Regions from separate parts of the Clostridium ljungdahlii DSM 13528 genome, predicted to be linked through region 2. Evidence: predicted binding sites of a transcription regulator. Region 2 holds the regulator's gene; the other holds the start of a gene.
What was found. The regulator HrcA, encoded in region 2, represses chaperone genes, less so after heat shock. The targets are predictions, from matches to a motif close to TGTTAGCACTCNNNNNNNNNGAGTGCTAACA.
Positions count from the first base shown of each region.

Region 1: the regulator HrcA is predicted to act here: its motif matches at 6,674-6,704, upstream of groES (co-chaperone GroES).

Region 1 is NC_014328.1:4,026,600-4,035,068, forward strand. Features, by position in the region: gene tetA(P) (tetracycline efflux MFS transporter TetA(P)) at 1-179, opposite strand, end outside; gene guaA (glutamine-hydrolyzing GMP synthase) at 1,088-2,620, opposite strand; gene guaB (IMP dehydrogenase) at 2,712-4,166, opposite strand; purine riboswitch at 4,280-4,377, opposite strand; gene groL (chaperonin GroEL) at 4,631-6,265, opposite strand; gene groES (co-chaperone GroES) at 6,332-6,616, opposite strand; gene CLJU_RS18320 (TVP38/TMEM64 family protein) at 6,952-7,668, opposite strand; gene CLJU_RS18325 (4Fe-4S dicluster domain-containing protein) at 7,847-8,469, opposite strand, start outside.
Region 2 is NC_014328.1:877,070-885,538, forward strand. Features, by position in the region: gene gpr (GPR endopeptidase) at 1-233, shown strand, start outside; gene CLJU_RS03895 (stage II sporulation protein P) at 337-1,410, shown strand; gene CLJU_RS03900 (hypothetical protein) at 1,509-1,832, shown strand; gene lepA (translation elongation factor 4) at 1,954-3,762, shown strand; gene hemW (radical SAM family heme chaperone HemW) at 3,811-4,959, shown strand; gene hrcA (heat-inducible transcriptional repressor HrcA) at 5,149-6,189, shown strand; gene grpE (nucleotide exchange factor GrpE) at 6,240-6,899, shown strand; gene dnaK (molecular chaperone DnaK) at 6,984-8,469, shown strand, end outside.

The DNA.
Region 1 (8,469 bases), 1.5 Mb from region 2:
ATTTCAAATAGAAAACATGCTGCTTCTAACGTAGTTCCTACAAGGATAAGCTGAAGTGGATTTAAATGAACCTTTTCAATGTGGTACACTATCATAACTGTGCCCACCAATGAAAAACACATTGCTGTAATAGCTGAAAATAATAAATAAATTTTATATGCTGAAAGTTTTTTAACCATTATTTATTCACCGTCCTTATATTATGAAAAAGTTTGTTTGTACTTTGTATTCTGAATATCTTAACCATACTAATAATCTCCTTAAAAAACGAAAGGCCACAAATGAACACAAGTTCACTTACGGCCTCATAATTATATAACCTAAATATAAACATGAAATATAGGATTTTAATTTATACAACTTAATTAAGAAGTTATATAGATTAAAATCTTATACTATATTTATAAATGCAGCAAAAATAGGCATAAAAATACCGTGTTTAGAACACGGCTTTCCTATTATGCAAATTAAGGTGTAACATGCTCATTTTAATACTGATTATTTTTAAATTACACAAATAATCATGGTAAGCATTAATGATTTTAAAATTAATCCTACCACAAATAAACCCTGAGTAATTCAAGATTTTTTGATATACTTTCTAAAAATAATCCTTATTCAGTTAGTTTATTTAAAAACTACCTCTTTGCGCATATTTACAACACCTTTACATTTATATTTTTTCATGTTTATATTTGAATATATTTATATTATACATAAATTTGGTTTTTTTTCAATAGAATTATTTTATATGAATTATGACATATTCTGAATTTCAACTCCTTTTTTATCGCAATGTACTTTTATACACTTCTTAGTGTGTATTCGCTCCTCTCCTTTATCTTTATTGATATCATGAACTCATCAAACAGTTATGTATAAATCTTTTCTATCTCTAGTTTTGCTTGAATAATTGTCCCCCTTTGATGTCACCTTTTCGCATATACAAATCACCTCCTAAAATACTGCAAAAAACAGAAAAAAGTAACTAAGATATTTCTATCCTAATTACTTTTCACTAACTAACTTATTAAACTATAAATCTACGGCAACACTCTGTAAATACTGACTTAACAGTGTTTTACTTTTATTCCCATTCAATAGTAGACGGTGGTTTTGAAGTTACATCGTAAACTATTCTGTTTACTCCTTTAACTTCATTAACTATCCTTCTACTTACTTTATCCAAAACATCATATGGTATTCTTGCCCAATCGGAAGTCATGGCATCACTGGATACTACAGCCCTCAGTGCAACTGTGTAGCAGTATGTTCTTTCATCACCCATTACTCCAACAGAACGTATATTAGGAAGGCAAGCAAAATACTGCCATATCTTTTCATCTAGTCCTGCATTTGCTATTTCTTCTCTAAATATAGCATCTGCTTCTCTTGTTATTGCAAGCTTTTCTTCAGTAATTTCTCCTAAAACTCTTATTGCAAGTCCTGGTCCTGGGAAAGGCTGTCTCCAAACCAATTTATGAGGAATTCCAAGTTCTTCTCCCACAGCTCTAACTTCATCTTTAAACAATTCTCTAAGAGGTTCTATTAGTTTAAAATCCATGTCTTCTGGAAGTCCACCTACGTTATGATGGCTCTTTATAGTTGCAGAGGTTCCAAGACCACTTTCAACTACATCTGGATATATAGTGCCTTGAACTAGGAAGCTTATATCTCCTAATTTTCTAGCTTCTTCTTCAAATACCCTTATAAACTCTTCTCCTATTATCTTTCTCTTCTTTTCAGGGTCTGATACACCTTCTAATTTCCCTAAAAATCTATCTTTGGCATTTACTCTTATAAAGTTCATATCAAATTGCTTTTTAAATACATGCTCTACCTGGTCGCCTTCATCTTTTCTTAAAAGGCCATGATCTACAAATATACAGGTAAGCTGCTTCCCTACAGCCTTATGTACAAGAACTGCTGCCACGGAAGAATCAACTCCACCAGACATAGCACATATTACCTTCTTATTTCCTACTTTTTCTCTTATTAACTTTATCTTTTCACCTGCAAAGGAAGACATAGACCAATCTCCCTTTAAATTGCATACCTTAAATAAGAAGTTAGAAAGCATCCTTCTTCCAAAAGGTGTGTGTTCAACTTCAGGATGGAATTGAACTCCATATACTTTTTTATCAGTATTTTCTATTGCTGCAACAGGACATCCATTGGTCTTTGCTATTACTTTAAATCCTTTTGGAGGTTCTGATACAACATCTGTATGACTCATCCATGAGATTTGATTTTTATCTATATTAGAAAATAAAGCACTATTTGCATCAAGTTCTATCTTTGTCTTTCCATATTCCCTTACTTCTGCACTTTTAACTTTTCCACCTAATATATTACATATAAGTTGATGTCCATAGCATATGCCTAAAATAGGTACTCCTAATTTAAATATCTCCTCACTTATTCTAGGAGCATTTTCACCATACACGCTATTTGGTCCACCTGTAAATATTATTCCATTAGGATTTTTTTCCTTTATCTTATCTATAGAACAAGTATAGGGAAGTATTTCGCAGTATACATTATTTTCTCTAACTCTTCTTGCTATGAGTTGATTATATTGTCCTCCAAAATCAACTACAACAACCATCTCTTTTTCCATGAACTTCCTCCTAACCAATTATAGAAAATCATTTTATATTAAACATTACAAATACAATTATATTATAAAAACTTCTATTCGACTATAATTTTTACTGTCTAACACTGTAATTTGGAGCTTCTTTAGTCATGGAAATATCGTGTGGATGACTTTCTCTAAGTCCTGCTGAAGATTGAACTACAAAAGTAGCTTTTTCATATAAATCATTTAAAGTAGGTGCTCCTAAATATCCCATTCCTGAACGTATTCCTCCTATTAGCTGGAATACAGTATCTGCTACAGATCCTTTATAAGGAACCCTTCCTTCTACACCTTCTGGAACTAATTTTTTATTTCCTTCCTGAAAATATCTATCCTTGCTTCCACAAGCCATTGCACTTAGAGAACCCATTCCCCTATAAACTTTATAACTTCTTCCTTTATATATTTCAGTTTCACCTGGTGCTTCTTCGCAGCCTGCAAACATTGATCCCATCATAACTACTTTTGCCCCAGCAGCTAATGCCTTTACTATATCTCCTGAATACTTTATTCCACCATCTGCAATAACTGGTATACCGCATTTATTGGCTTCCTCTACGCAGTCCATTACTGCAGTAAGCTGTGGAACTCCTACTCCTGCTACTACTCTAGTAGTACATATAGATCCAGGTCCAATACCTACCTTAATTGCATCTGCACCAGATTCAATTAAATCTTTAGCAGCTTCTGCTGTTGCAATATTTCCTGCAATAATTTGTACGTTTGGATATTTTTCTTTTATGGTTTTTACTGCATCTAAAACTCCCTTAGAATGTCCGTGAGCTGTATCAACATTTAAAACATCAACTCCTACTTGTACAAGAGCATCTACTCTTTCCATCATATCTTTTGTAACTCCTACAGAAGCACCACATAAAAGCCTTCCTCTAGAGTCCTTAGCACTGTTTGGGAATCTCTTTACTTTTTCTATATCTTTTATAGTTATAAGTCCTCTTAAATTATTATCTTTATCTACTAAAGGTAGTTTTTCTATTTTACTTGTTTTTAATATTTCTTTAGCTTCTTCTATAGTAGTATCTTCTGGAGCTGTTATAAGCTTTTCTCTTGTCATAACCTCGGAAATCTTCTTATCATAGTTTGTTTCAAAAACTATATCTCTGTTAGTAATTATACCAACCAATTTCCCTTCTACGGTTATAGGTACTCCAGATATTCTATACTTACTCATAAGGCTAAGGGCATCATTTATGCTATTATCGGGTGAAAGGAAGAAAGGATCTGTTATTACTCCATTTTCCTGTCTTTTTACCTTGTCTACTTCCATAGCCTGTTCTTCTATGGTCATATTTTTATGTATTATACCTATGCCACCTTCTCTTGCCATAGCAATAGCCATTTTTGAGTCTGTAACAGTATCCATTCCTGCACTCATAAGAGGTATGTTTAACTTTATAGTCTTAGTTAAATTAGTAGCTAAAGAAACTTCTCTAGGTAAGACCTCTGATTTGTTTGGTACTAGAAGTACATCATCGAAAGTGTATGCTTTTTTTAAAATTTTTGCCAATTAAAATCACTCCTAAATTATAATATAATATATTTCTGCTTAATCATTTTTGATAAGATTTAATAAAAAAGCCATATTAAATTCCCATATGTATGCGAAATTAATATGACTTGTACCATAATAATTCCGCTCATAGTCAGAAATTTACGGCTTCCGGTAGATACTCCCTCCCTTATTGAGGGTATATATGAGCTGGACAAAAGATATTCACTTTTTACAAATTTTAATGAATTTCTATCTCTTTTAATAACTATTTACACTATTTTATTCAATTTTTTTCTTTTTGTCAATGAAAAATTCCTCATATATCTAAAATAGTCCTAAATTATATTATAGATTTCCCTTTAAATACCCCATATATACATGCATTTAAAAAACTTTCTATTATGCTGCTTAATATAAAAATTAAACCCTGCATTTACATAATGCTAGGGTTCAATTTTTCATTTATATTTGCTTTTAAATTAATACATTCCTTCCATTCCGCCCATTCCTGGTGCACCTGCTGCTGGACCTGCAGGTGCTTTTTCTGGAATATCTGCAACTGCTGCTTCTGTAGTTAAGAATGTAGCTGCTACGGATGCTGCATTTTGAAGTGCTGATCTTGTAACTTTAGTTGGATCTACAATACCTTTTTCTACCATGTTTACATATTCGCCTTTTAATGCATCATATCCAACGCCAATTTCACTATTTTTAACTTTTTCAATTATTACTGATCCTTCAACGCCGGCATTGCTTGATATCTGCCTAATTGGCTCTTCTAATGCTTTTCTTATTATGTCTATACCAACTTTTATATCTGGTACATCTGAAGTTAATTTTTCAACTTCTGGAATTGCATTTATATAAGCAGTTCCGCCTCCTGGTACCATACCTTCTTCAACACCTGCTTTTGTAGCTGCAAGTGCATCTTCTATTCTCAATTTTTTCTCTTTTAATTCAGTTTCAGTTGCTGCTCCAACTTTTACTACAGCTACTCCACCTGCAAGTTTTGCAAGTCTTTCTTGAAGTTTTTCTTTATCGAAATCTGAAGTAGTTTCTTCTATTTGAACCTTAATCTGTGATACTCTATCTGCTATAGCTTTTTTATCTCCACGTCCATTTACTATAGTAGTATTTTCTTTGTCTATCTTTACAGATTCAGCTCTTCCTAAATCTTCTAATTCAGCTTCTTTTAAATCTCTTCCTAATTCTTCTGATATTACCTGTCCTCCAGTAAGTATTGCTATATCCTGAAGCATTTCTTTTCTTCTATCACCAAATCCAGGTGCTTTTACTGCTACACAAGTAAATGTTCCTCTTAACTTATTTACAACTAAAGTTGCAAGTGCTTCTCCTTCTACATCTTCAGCTATTATAAGTAATTTCTTTCCCTGCTGAACTATTTTCTCAAGTAATGGTAATATATCTTGAATATTTGATATCTTCTTGTCTGTTATTAATATATATGGATCTTCTATTGCAGCTTCCATTTTTTCTGAATCAGTAACCATATATGGGCTTAAATAACCTCTGTCAAACTGCATACCTTCAACTACGTCTAATTCAGTTCCCATAGTTTTTGATTCTTCAACAGTTATGACACCTTCGTTGCCTACCTTTTCCATAGCATCAGCTATTAATTTACCTATTTCTTCATCAGAAGCTGATATAGCTGCAATTCTTGCTATATCTTCTTTTCCTTTTACAGTTGTTGAAATTTTCTTTATTTCTTCTACAGCCTTATCTACAGCTATCTTTATACCTTGTCTTATAAGCATTGGATTTGCTCCAGCTGTAACATTTTTTAATCCTTCTCTTATTATTGCTTGAGCAAGTAAAGTAGCTGTAGTTGTTCCATCTCCTGCTACATCATTTGTCTTTGTAGCAACTTCTTTTACAAGCTGTGCTCCCATATTTTCATATGGATCTTCTAATTCTATTTCCTTTGCTATTGTAACACCATCATTTGTTATAAGTGGTGAACCAAATTTCTTATCAAGTACTACATTTCTTCCCTTAGGTCCAAGTGTAACTTTTACTGCATTTGCTAACTTGTTTACGCCTTCTTGCATTGATTTTCTTGCATCTTCACCGAATAAAATACTTTTTGCCATAAAAAACCCTCCTTACAATTAACCGTTATATAAATACTTATTTTTTCTGTTCGAATTAATTATTAACTACTCAATTATAGCTAATATGTCATCTTGTTTTAAAATAGTGTACTCTTGTGCATCTATTTTTACTTCATTTCCAGCATATTTGGAGAATAATACCTTATCTCCTACTTTTACTTCCATTTTAACTTCTTTTCCATCTACTGTTCCACCAATTCCTACTGCCACAACTTCTGCTTCTTGTGGTTTTTCTTTAGCACTTCCCGGTAAAACAATACCGCTTTTTGTAGTTTCCTCAGCTTCTAATTTTTTAATTACGACTCTGTCTCCAAGTGGTCTAATTTTCATATAAACCCCTCCTTAAAAATATTTTAAATGTATTTAAAATTAATTTTTAGCTTTCATTGTTAGCACTCATTAATTATGAGTGCTAATACAATTATTATAATAATGAATAGTATTTATATTTTCAAATTTAAATTTACCAGTTATTAACCTATTTTACAGTAAAAATATCGATTATACTTTAATTATGTAGTTATTTCGCCTTATTACTATTAATTTCATATATATCTTTATATACAAATTCTTTATATGTAAAACCATACCTATTATTATCTTCCAATTAGGCCTTATGTATACAAAATACTTAAAATTTATTAAAAAAGCGATAAACAATACAATTAAAGTTGTTTATCGCCTTCTGAAGTTTTATTTTTTGTTATCTTAACTATTATCTTTTCTCCCTTTAACACGCCTATTACAAATAAAAGTGTCATTGTGATTCCTATTAATATAAGAACTATTTTATTTCCAGTATATATTTTTGATCCAAAATATGCTGAAATAATTACTCCAGGCAGCCTTCCTAAAGTTGAATAAAATATAAAATGTTTAAAGCTAATGTTTGATATTCCACATATATAAGCCAGAACATCCTTAGGTATTCCTGGAATTACATATAACAAAAATACTATAAAGTTTATGCTGCCTAAGTTCAACATTTTACGAAAAAATTTTAAATCTTTGTCAGATATTATTTTGTTTACAAGCGGCTTCCCATAAATTCTAGATATACTGTAAGCTGCTATGCTGCCAAAAGTTATGCCTAAAATTGATATGATACTTCCAAACAACGTTCCATATATGTATCCTCCTGCAATTTGGACAATCTCTCCAGGTATAAAAAAAGCAACTACCTGCAAAAATTGAATAAATAGAAATACTACTACTCCATATTTGCCATAGGACATAATCCAATTCTTTATTTTATTTGGATCTCTAAATATGTACATGTATTTATTGTAATATTCATATGCAACTGCAATTAATATAAACAATATAATTGCTAACACTATATAAGATCTATATTTCTTTAATACTATTTTTAGTTTTTTCAATCTATATCACCTAGTTTAATATAATTAGTATTCATTATATTCAATTGGCTCTGTTATATACTTTAAATCTTATCATAATTTTTTGTATAATTTATTAAATTTTACTTAACAATATCGGTATTCTAACTTAAAAATCAATAGGTGGAGTTAAAACTCCACCTCATGCCAAGAACTCTGTTTATCTTTCAAGGTCTACATCTTTAAATTCTTCAAGTTTTTCATTAGAAAGCACAGATTTTTTATGAGATTGTTTACTAAATTTAATCAATTGGCCTCTAGCTTTCATAGAAGAAATCATAGTAGCCGGCCCCCCAATACATCCACCTTCACACATCATTCCCTCTATAAAATTACCCGGAAGTCTCCCAATTTTAGCCGAAGTCATAGCTTTTTTTATCTCATCTTTTCCACTTACCTTTACAGGATCAAATTGAATATCTATTTTCTCTTCTCCTATATAATTTTCTATAGCCGCTGTAAGGCCTCCACCTTGTGCAAATCCTCTTCCATACACAGAGGCATCATCTATTGGCACATCTTCACAATTTTCTGGATCAACATCAAAAGCACCAAACAAAGCTGCTATTTCTTCAAAAGTCATAGCATAGTCTACTGCCCCTTTTATTGATTCTCTAGTTATCTCTGACTTTTTTGCAGTGCAAGGTCCTACAAAAACTACTACAGCATTTTTATCCTGATTTTTAATTGCTCTTGCTGCTGCAATCATTGGTGAAACCGTACCTGATATTTTTACTACTTCACCTGGAAATTCCTTTTCAATGTAACCCATGAATCCAGGAC
Region 2 (8,469 bases):
TAAATAAAAGTAAAGGTGGAAGTGAATTTTACAAAATGCTGAAATCTGTGGATAAAGATGAAAAACAAGGGGTTATACAAGAAATAATGGAACCTTATGGGGAAAATATTATAGTGACTCCTAAAGATGTGGATTTAGTAATGGATTCAATTTCGAAAATAATTGCTGGTGGTATAAATATAGCACTCCAGCCTGCTCTTGATTTAGAGGACATAAATACTTATTTAAATTAATTTGCACTTGTGATAATTTTAATTTCCTTTTCATATAAATTAACAGTATTAAATTTACATGAGAGGGGGGAATTGCTTTAAGAAATTTTAAAGCAGTCAAATATTGAATTACAGAAGATTTAATTTTAAAGGTGATCCTAAATTAGAAATGTGTATCTTAATGTTAACGGTAATACTAGTTATCATTTTGCCCTGCATAGCAAAGGCCAATTCGTACAGCAGCAATGTAAAGAGAAATATGTTTTATGTTGAAGTCTTAAACTATGCCATGCCAACAGTAAAGACTACTTCTTTTTCTGAAGATGATATGGCAGAAAATTGTTTTTCTATAGGAAACACTATTTTGAAGACTGTAGGGTTAGACATAAATAATCCTAAATCTCTTTTAGGAAGAGAGGTGGCTTTTTTAGGACTAGGCTATTCAAAAAATCAAGATATAAGTTTTAATGAGTTTAAGTTAGATGACAAACAGATTAAAAAAAATGGAAGTACATCTAAATCAAATACTCAAAATGATTTGAATTTGGAAAATAAGGATGTAACTGTGTATAACCCAAAACTTAAAAAAACTTTAGATGTGAGTAAACCTGAGGTGCTAATATATCATACCCATACTACGGAAAGCTATAAACCAGGAGATGCAAATAGCTTTGATACTACCCAAAATGTGTGTGCAGTAGGAGATGTAATAGTAAATGAACTTCAAAATAACTATGGGATATCTGCAATAAATGATAAAACAGTGCATGATGCAGAAGCTTATACTCAAAGTTATTCCAGATCTGCTGTAACACTTGACAAGTATTTAAAAAAGTATGGTGATTTTAAACTTATAATAGATTTACACAGAGATTCTGTAGATGATAAAAAATCAGTTACAGCCAGGATGAATGGAGAAAATATATCTAAATTTATGTTGGTTATGGCCAGAAAAAATCCTCACTTTGATAAAAACATGGCTATGGCAAATTCTATAATAGATACTTCAAATAAGCTATTTCCAGGACTTTGCAAGGGAGTTTGTTACTATAATTATGGAACAAGGTACTTTAATCAGGATAAGAGCAACAATGCAATACTAATGGAAATTGGAGCAGATATAAACACTTCGGATGAATCCAAAGCCACAGGTAAGTATGTTGCTAGGATAATAGCAGAGGTACTTAATAATAAGTGATAAATTTAAAAACTTTTGTATAAAATTAGTAGAAATGTTCATCCTTATAATAGAAACTTTATGCTTTTAAATCTAGTTTCTATGTGGGGTGATTTTTTTTGAGTAAAAAAGGTATTAGGGCTGTGATAATATTTTGCATTATGATAGTACTTTTTGGATTTGTAACTATAACAGCAGGACTTCCTAAATATATAAAAGATAAATCTAATTTTAAAATAAATTATACTGTTTCTCCCTTTGATTTTACAGTTGATGTAGGGGAGTATTCATTATGTTTAAATAATAAAATAGTTTATAATTTTGAAAACGGATCTAAACAAGTTATAAATATAGTGGGAGAAAAAGTACATTCAAGTACTTCTTATATTATAAATAAGACTTCGGAGACATTTAAAAATCTAGAAAGTAAACTCCCTAAATAATGTACTTTTCACTGCATATTTGTTATGATATAATTTACTGTAGTTATTCGTACAGAAAAGCTAGAGATTAATCAAATAATGAAAATCTTTTAACTTTTCATAGGTATTGGAGGAAAAGAGTATGCAGAGCGAAAGACAAAAACATATAAGAAATTTTTCTATAGTTGCTCATATAGACCATGGTAAATCTACACTTGCAGATAGATTAATTGAAAAGACAGGAACTCTTACTGAGAGGGAAATGGACTCCCAGGTACTTGATAATATGGAGTTGGAAAAAGAAAGAGGAATAACTATAAAGTCTCAGGCTGTTAGACTTATATATAAAAGACCTTCAGGAGAAGAATATATACTAAATCTTATAGATACGCCAGGACATGTGGATTTTAACTATGAGGTTTCAAGAAGCTTGGCAGCCTGTGAAGGTGCTATTTTAGTTGTGGATGCAACTCAGGGCATACAAGCACAAACCCTTGCAAATTGTTATTTGGCACTGGATCATGATTTAGAGATTGTTCCTGTAATAAATAAAATAGATTTGCCAAGTGCAAGGCCTGAAGAGGTAAAAAATGAGATAGAAGATGTTATAGGAATAGAAGCATCTGATGCACCAACAGTTTCTGCAAAAACTGGATTAAATATAGAACAGGTTTTAGAGGCAATAGTAAGCAAAATGCCAGCTCCTGAGGGAGATGAAAATGCACCTTTAAAAGCTCTTATATTTGATTCAAATTACGATAGCTATAGAGGAGTAGTTTGTCATATAAGAGTAATGGAAGGTGTAATAAAGCCTGGGATGAAGATAAAACTTATGGTTACAGGAAAAGTGTATGAGGTTACGGAAACAGGAATTTTTGTTCCTAATTTTATGCCAAGAGACGAACTTAAAGCAGGAGATGTAGGATACTTTACCGCATCCATTAAAAATGTAAGAGATGCACGTGTAGGGGATACTGTAACCGAAGCTTCTAGAGAAGCCAAAGAACCCTTGAAGGGATACAGACCTGTCGTTTCAATGGTATACAGTGGTATATATCCTGTAGATGGAGCAAAGTATGGTGAACTTAAAGATGCACTGGAAAAACTTCAGGTAAATGATGCAGCTTTGTGCTTTGAACCAGAAACTTCTATAGCATTGGGGTTTGGATTCAGATGTGGATTTTTAGGACTTTTGCATATGGATGTTATACAGGAGAGGGTAGAAAGAGAATTTAACCTTGACATAATAACTACAGCCCCTTCTGTTATATATAAGATTGGAAAAACAGATGGTACTGTAATAGAACTTACAAATCCAACAAATATGCCGGAAGTTTCAGAAATAAAGTACATGGAGGAACCTATAGTAAAGGCATCAATAATAACGCCTTCTGAATATGTAGGAGCAGTCATGGAACTTTCTCAAAATCGAAGGGGAACCTTTAAAGATATGCAGTATATAGAAACTACAAGAGTTTCTTTAAATTATGAAATTCCACTAAATGAAATAATATATGACTTCTTTGATGTATTAAAATCTAGAACAAGAGGTTATGCTTCACTTGACTATGAGTTAAAAGGATATAAGGCTGCTGAATTAGTAAAGCTTGACATACTTTTAAATGGAGAAGTGGTAGATGCACTGTCCATGATAGTTCCAGAAGAGAGAGCTTATGAAAGAGGAAGAGGTATAGCAGAAAGATTAAAGGAAATAATTCCAAGGCAGCTTTTTGAAATACCAATACAGGCAGCGATAGGTGGAAAAATTATAGCAAGGGAAACAGTTAAGGCTATGAGAAAAGATGTACTTGCAAAATGTTATGGAGGAGATATATCAAGAAAGAAAAAACTCCTTGAAAAACAAAAAGAAGGAAAGAAGAGAATGAGGCAGGTTGGCTCCGTAGAAATCCCTCAGGAAGCATTCATGGCCATACTTAAAACTGAGGATTAGTATATAACAGGAAATTTGTTAAGAGAGTAGGAGTTTGGAAGTGGTTTTATGCAAGGTAAAAATATAGATGTTAAAAAGGCTGTGGCTCTATATATACACATACCCTTCTGTAAAAAAAAGTGCCTTTATTGTGATTTCCCATCTTATAGTGGAAAAGAAAAACTTATGGTAAGTTATACAAAAGCACTAGCTAGAGATATAGAATCTGTAGGAGATAGAAAAATAAGAACTATATTTATAGGTGGGGGGACTCCCACCTATTTATCATTAGAATCCTGGAATAACATATATGAGGTATTAAAGAAAATAAATACAGAAGATAATTTAGAATTTACAGTAGAAGGAAATCCGGGTACATTTACAGAAGACAAATTCAAAGTTTTAAGGAAGATGGGAGTAAATAGACTCAGTATAGGTCTTCAGGCTTGGCAGAATTCTATACTTAAATGTATAGGTAGAATTCATACTTTAGAAGATTTTTTAAAGACATATGATATGGCAAGAAAATTTGGATTTTCAAATATAAACATAGATCTTATGTTTGGACTTCCAGGTCAGACAATAAAAGATTGGAAAGAATCACTGCAAAATGTAGTTAAGTTGAATCCAGAACATATATCTTGTTATAGTCTTATAGTGGAAAAAGGTACTCCATTTTACAATGCACATCAGTCAAAAAGCTTGAATTTGCCTGGAGAAGAAGAAGAAAGACAGATGTATTATTTCACACTTGATTTTTTGTCTAAAATGGGATATGAACAATATGAAATATCCAATTTTTCAAAAAAAGATAGAAAATGCAAGCATAATTTAATTTATTGGGATATGGAGGAGTATATAGGTTGTGGGGCAGGTGCCCATTCTTATGTAGATGGGTACAGGTATAGAAATACCAAAAATATAGAAGAATATATTTTACAGGGAAATTTGAACCAGTTTTTAAGATTAGATAAACATAAAAATTCTATCTGTGACAGTATGGAGGAATTTGTGTTTATGGGTCTTAGAAAAATAGATGGAATTTCTACAGAAGATTTCTATAGAAGATTTAACAAGGATATTTATTCTGTATATGGGGATGTAATTGAAAAGTACATAAAGATGGGTATTTTAATAAAAGAGGGACATAAGCTGTACTTAAGCAAAAGAGGAATAGAAGTATCTAACAGTGTAATGTGTGATTTTATATTGACATAATTTTAAGTGAGTTAGATATCTTAAGTAAATGTGAGAAACCTTAATTAATTCTATTTTAAATTATAAAAAACATATTATTTACCTTAATAATATAGTTATATAGTATTGACAAAAAAAATTATGAGTGATATTTTTTAATCATAGCAATTAGCACTCAACAACAATGAGTGCTAATAAAGAGGTGATATTATGGAAATGGATGAAAGAAAAATAAAAATACTTCAGGCAATAGTAAATGATTATATAAACACTGCGGAGCCTGTTGGATCCAGAACCATAGCTAAAAAATACAATTTAGGTGTAAGTTCAGCTACTATAAGAAATGAAATGGCGGATCTGGAGGAAATGGGTTATTTAGAACAACTTCACAGTTCTTCAGGAAGGATACCTTCCAATAATGGATACAGGTTGTATGTTGACAAATTGATGCATATACCAAATTTGAGCCAAGAAGAAATGTATATAATAAAATCACAGATTATAGATGCAGCTTTATTTGAGGTTGATAAAATATTAAAGCAGGCTGTTTGTCTTTTATCGGAGCTTACCAAACTTACTTCTATAGTTAGAGCACCTTCAGTTAAAAGAGGTTATATAAAGCATATACAGTTAATAAACATTGAATCAAGCACCAATATATTATTAGTACTTATAATTGATAGTGGTATTATAAAGAACAATTTGATAAAGGTAGGAAAAACTATTTCAGATGATATTCTTGTTAAATTAAGTAATATGCTAAACGTCAGATTAAAGAATTTAAGTGCTGAACAAATAAATTTAGAAGTTATAAATAATTTAAAAAATGATTTCCAAGGATATGAAGATATATTCAATAATATAATTTCTGCATTGTATGATAGCTTAAATAGTGTAGATAATTCAAATATATATACTCAAGGGGCTACAAATATTTTTAATTATCCGGAATATAAGGATATAGAAAAGGCAAGAGAATTTTTATCTATGATGGATAATAAAGATAAAGTTAGCAGCTTACTGAACAGTAATTCAAATATTTCAGTAAAAATTGGTAAAGAAAATTATACAGAAGGTGCAGAAGATTGCAGCGTTGTATCTGCTGTTTATAGTTTGAATGAAAGACCTATAGGTGAAATTGGAGTCATAGGACCTACAAGGATACCTTATTCTAAAGTCATATCAATACTTGCAAATGTAGTAAAGGAAATGAATTATATTTTAAGTAATGCCTATTCTGATGAAAAATAGAATGAATTTTGTAAAATAGGTATAAATGTTAGATTGGAGGAAGTATCTAAATGTTAAAGGATAAAGGTGATAATGAAAAAGACCTTAATGAAGAATGTGAAAATGATTCAGAAAATGAAAAAAAAGATAAAGATAATGAAAGTGTAAATGAAAGCACAGAGGATAATTCAGAAGAAGAAGTAGAAGAAACAGAAGATAAAGAAGATAAAGAAGATAAAGAAGATAAAGAGATAAGTTTGCTAGGAGAATTAAAAAAAGAAAATTCAAAATTAAAAGATGAAAATAAAAAGGCCATAAATGAATTGGATTCTATTAAAGATAGACTTGCAAGGGTTATGGCAGAGTATGATAACTTTAGAAAAAGAACTGTTAAAGAGAAGGACAATATTTATTCCGATGCTTGTAAGGATATATTAAAAGAAGTTTTACCAGTGTTAGATAACCTGGAAAGGGCAGTAAATGTAGAAGGAAATGCAGAAGATTTGAAAAAAGGTATAGAGATGACAATGAAACAATTTAATAATGCCCTTTCAAAATTAAATGTAGAGGAAATTCCTTGCGAAGGAGAATTTGATCCAAATCTACATAATGCAGTTATGCATATAGAAGATGATAAATATGATAAAAATTCTATAGTAGAAGTGTTGCAAAAAGGATACAAAAGAGAAGACAAAATAATCAGATACAGCATGGTTAAAGTAGCAAATTAAGTTTAAAACATACAAATTAAATTTGTTTGAATTAAATATATGTAAGATAATTTTAACGCAGTTAAATTTAGGAGGTAAGTTAATATGTCAAAAATAATAGGTATTGATTTAGGAACAACTAATTCATGTGTTGCAGTTATGGAAGGTGGAGATCCTGCAGTTATAGCAAATTCAGAAGGAGCAAGAACAACTCCATCAGTAGTATCATTCCAGGCAAATGGAGAAAGATTGGTAGGTCAAGTTGCCAAAAGACAGGCAATAACAAATCCTGATAAGACAATAATGTCAATAAAAAGGCAAATGGGAACAGACCATAAAGTAAATATAGATGGAAAAGATTATACACCACAGGAGATATCTGCGATGATACTCCAAAAAATAAAAGCAGATGCTGAAGCTTATTTAGGAGAAACTGTAACTGAAGCAGTTATAACAGTACCAGCATATTTTAACGATAGTCAGAGACAGGCAACTAAAGATGCAGGTAAGATTGCAGGATTAAATGTACGTAGAATAATAAATGAACCAACAGCTGCATCACTTGCTTATGGACTTGATAAAACTGATACAAGTCAAAAGATATTTGTATATGACTTAGGTGGAGGTACTTTTGATGTATCCATACTAGAACTTGGAGATGGAGTATTTGAAGTTAAAGCTACAAATGGTGATACTCATCTAGGTGGAGATGACTTTGACCAGAAAGTTATGGACTATATAGCAGAAGATTTCAAAGCTAAGAATGGTATAGATTTAAGAAATGACAAAATGGCACTTCAAAGATTAAAGGAAGCAGCTGAAAAAGCAAAAATTGAACTTTCGGCATCTACTCAAACAAATATAAACTTACCATTTATTACAGCAGATGCAACTGGTCCAAAACATATAGATATGAATTTGACAAGAGCAAAATTTAATGAGTTGACTCAAGATCTAGTTGAAAGAACAATTGAACCTATGAGAAAAGCATTAAATGATGCAGGACTTACAATAAATGATATAAATAAGATCATATTAGTTGGTGGTTCTACAAGAATACCAGCTGTTCAGGAAGCAGTTAAGAATTTTACTGGTAAAGATCCATCAAAGGGAGTTAACCCTGATGAATGTGTAGCTGTAGGGGCTGCAATTCAGGCCGGAGTTTTAACTGGAGATGTAAAAGACGTATTACTCCTTGATGTTACACCTCTTACACTTGGAATTGAAACTTTAGGAGGAGTTGCCACTCCACTTATTGATAGAAATACTACAGTACCAACTAAGAAGAGTCAGGTATTTTCAACTGCAGCAGATGGCCAGACTTCAGTTGAAATTCATGTAGTTCAAGGTGAAAGAAAGATGGCTGCTGATAATAAAACTCTTGGAAGATTTACGCTTTCAGGAATAGCTCCAGCTCCAAGGGGAATTCCTCAAATTGAAGTTACATTTGACATAGATGCCAACGGTATAGTAAATGTATCTGCTAAAGATAAAGGAACAGGAAAAGAAGCTAATATAACAATTACAGCTTCAACTAATTTAAGCGATGATGAAATAAACAAGGCAGTAGATGAAGCTAAAAAGTTTGAAG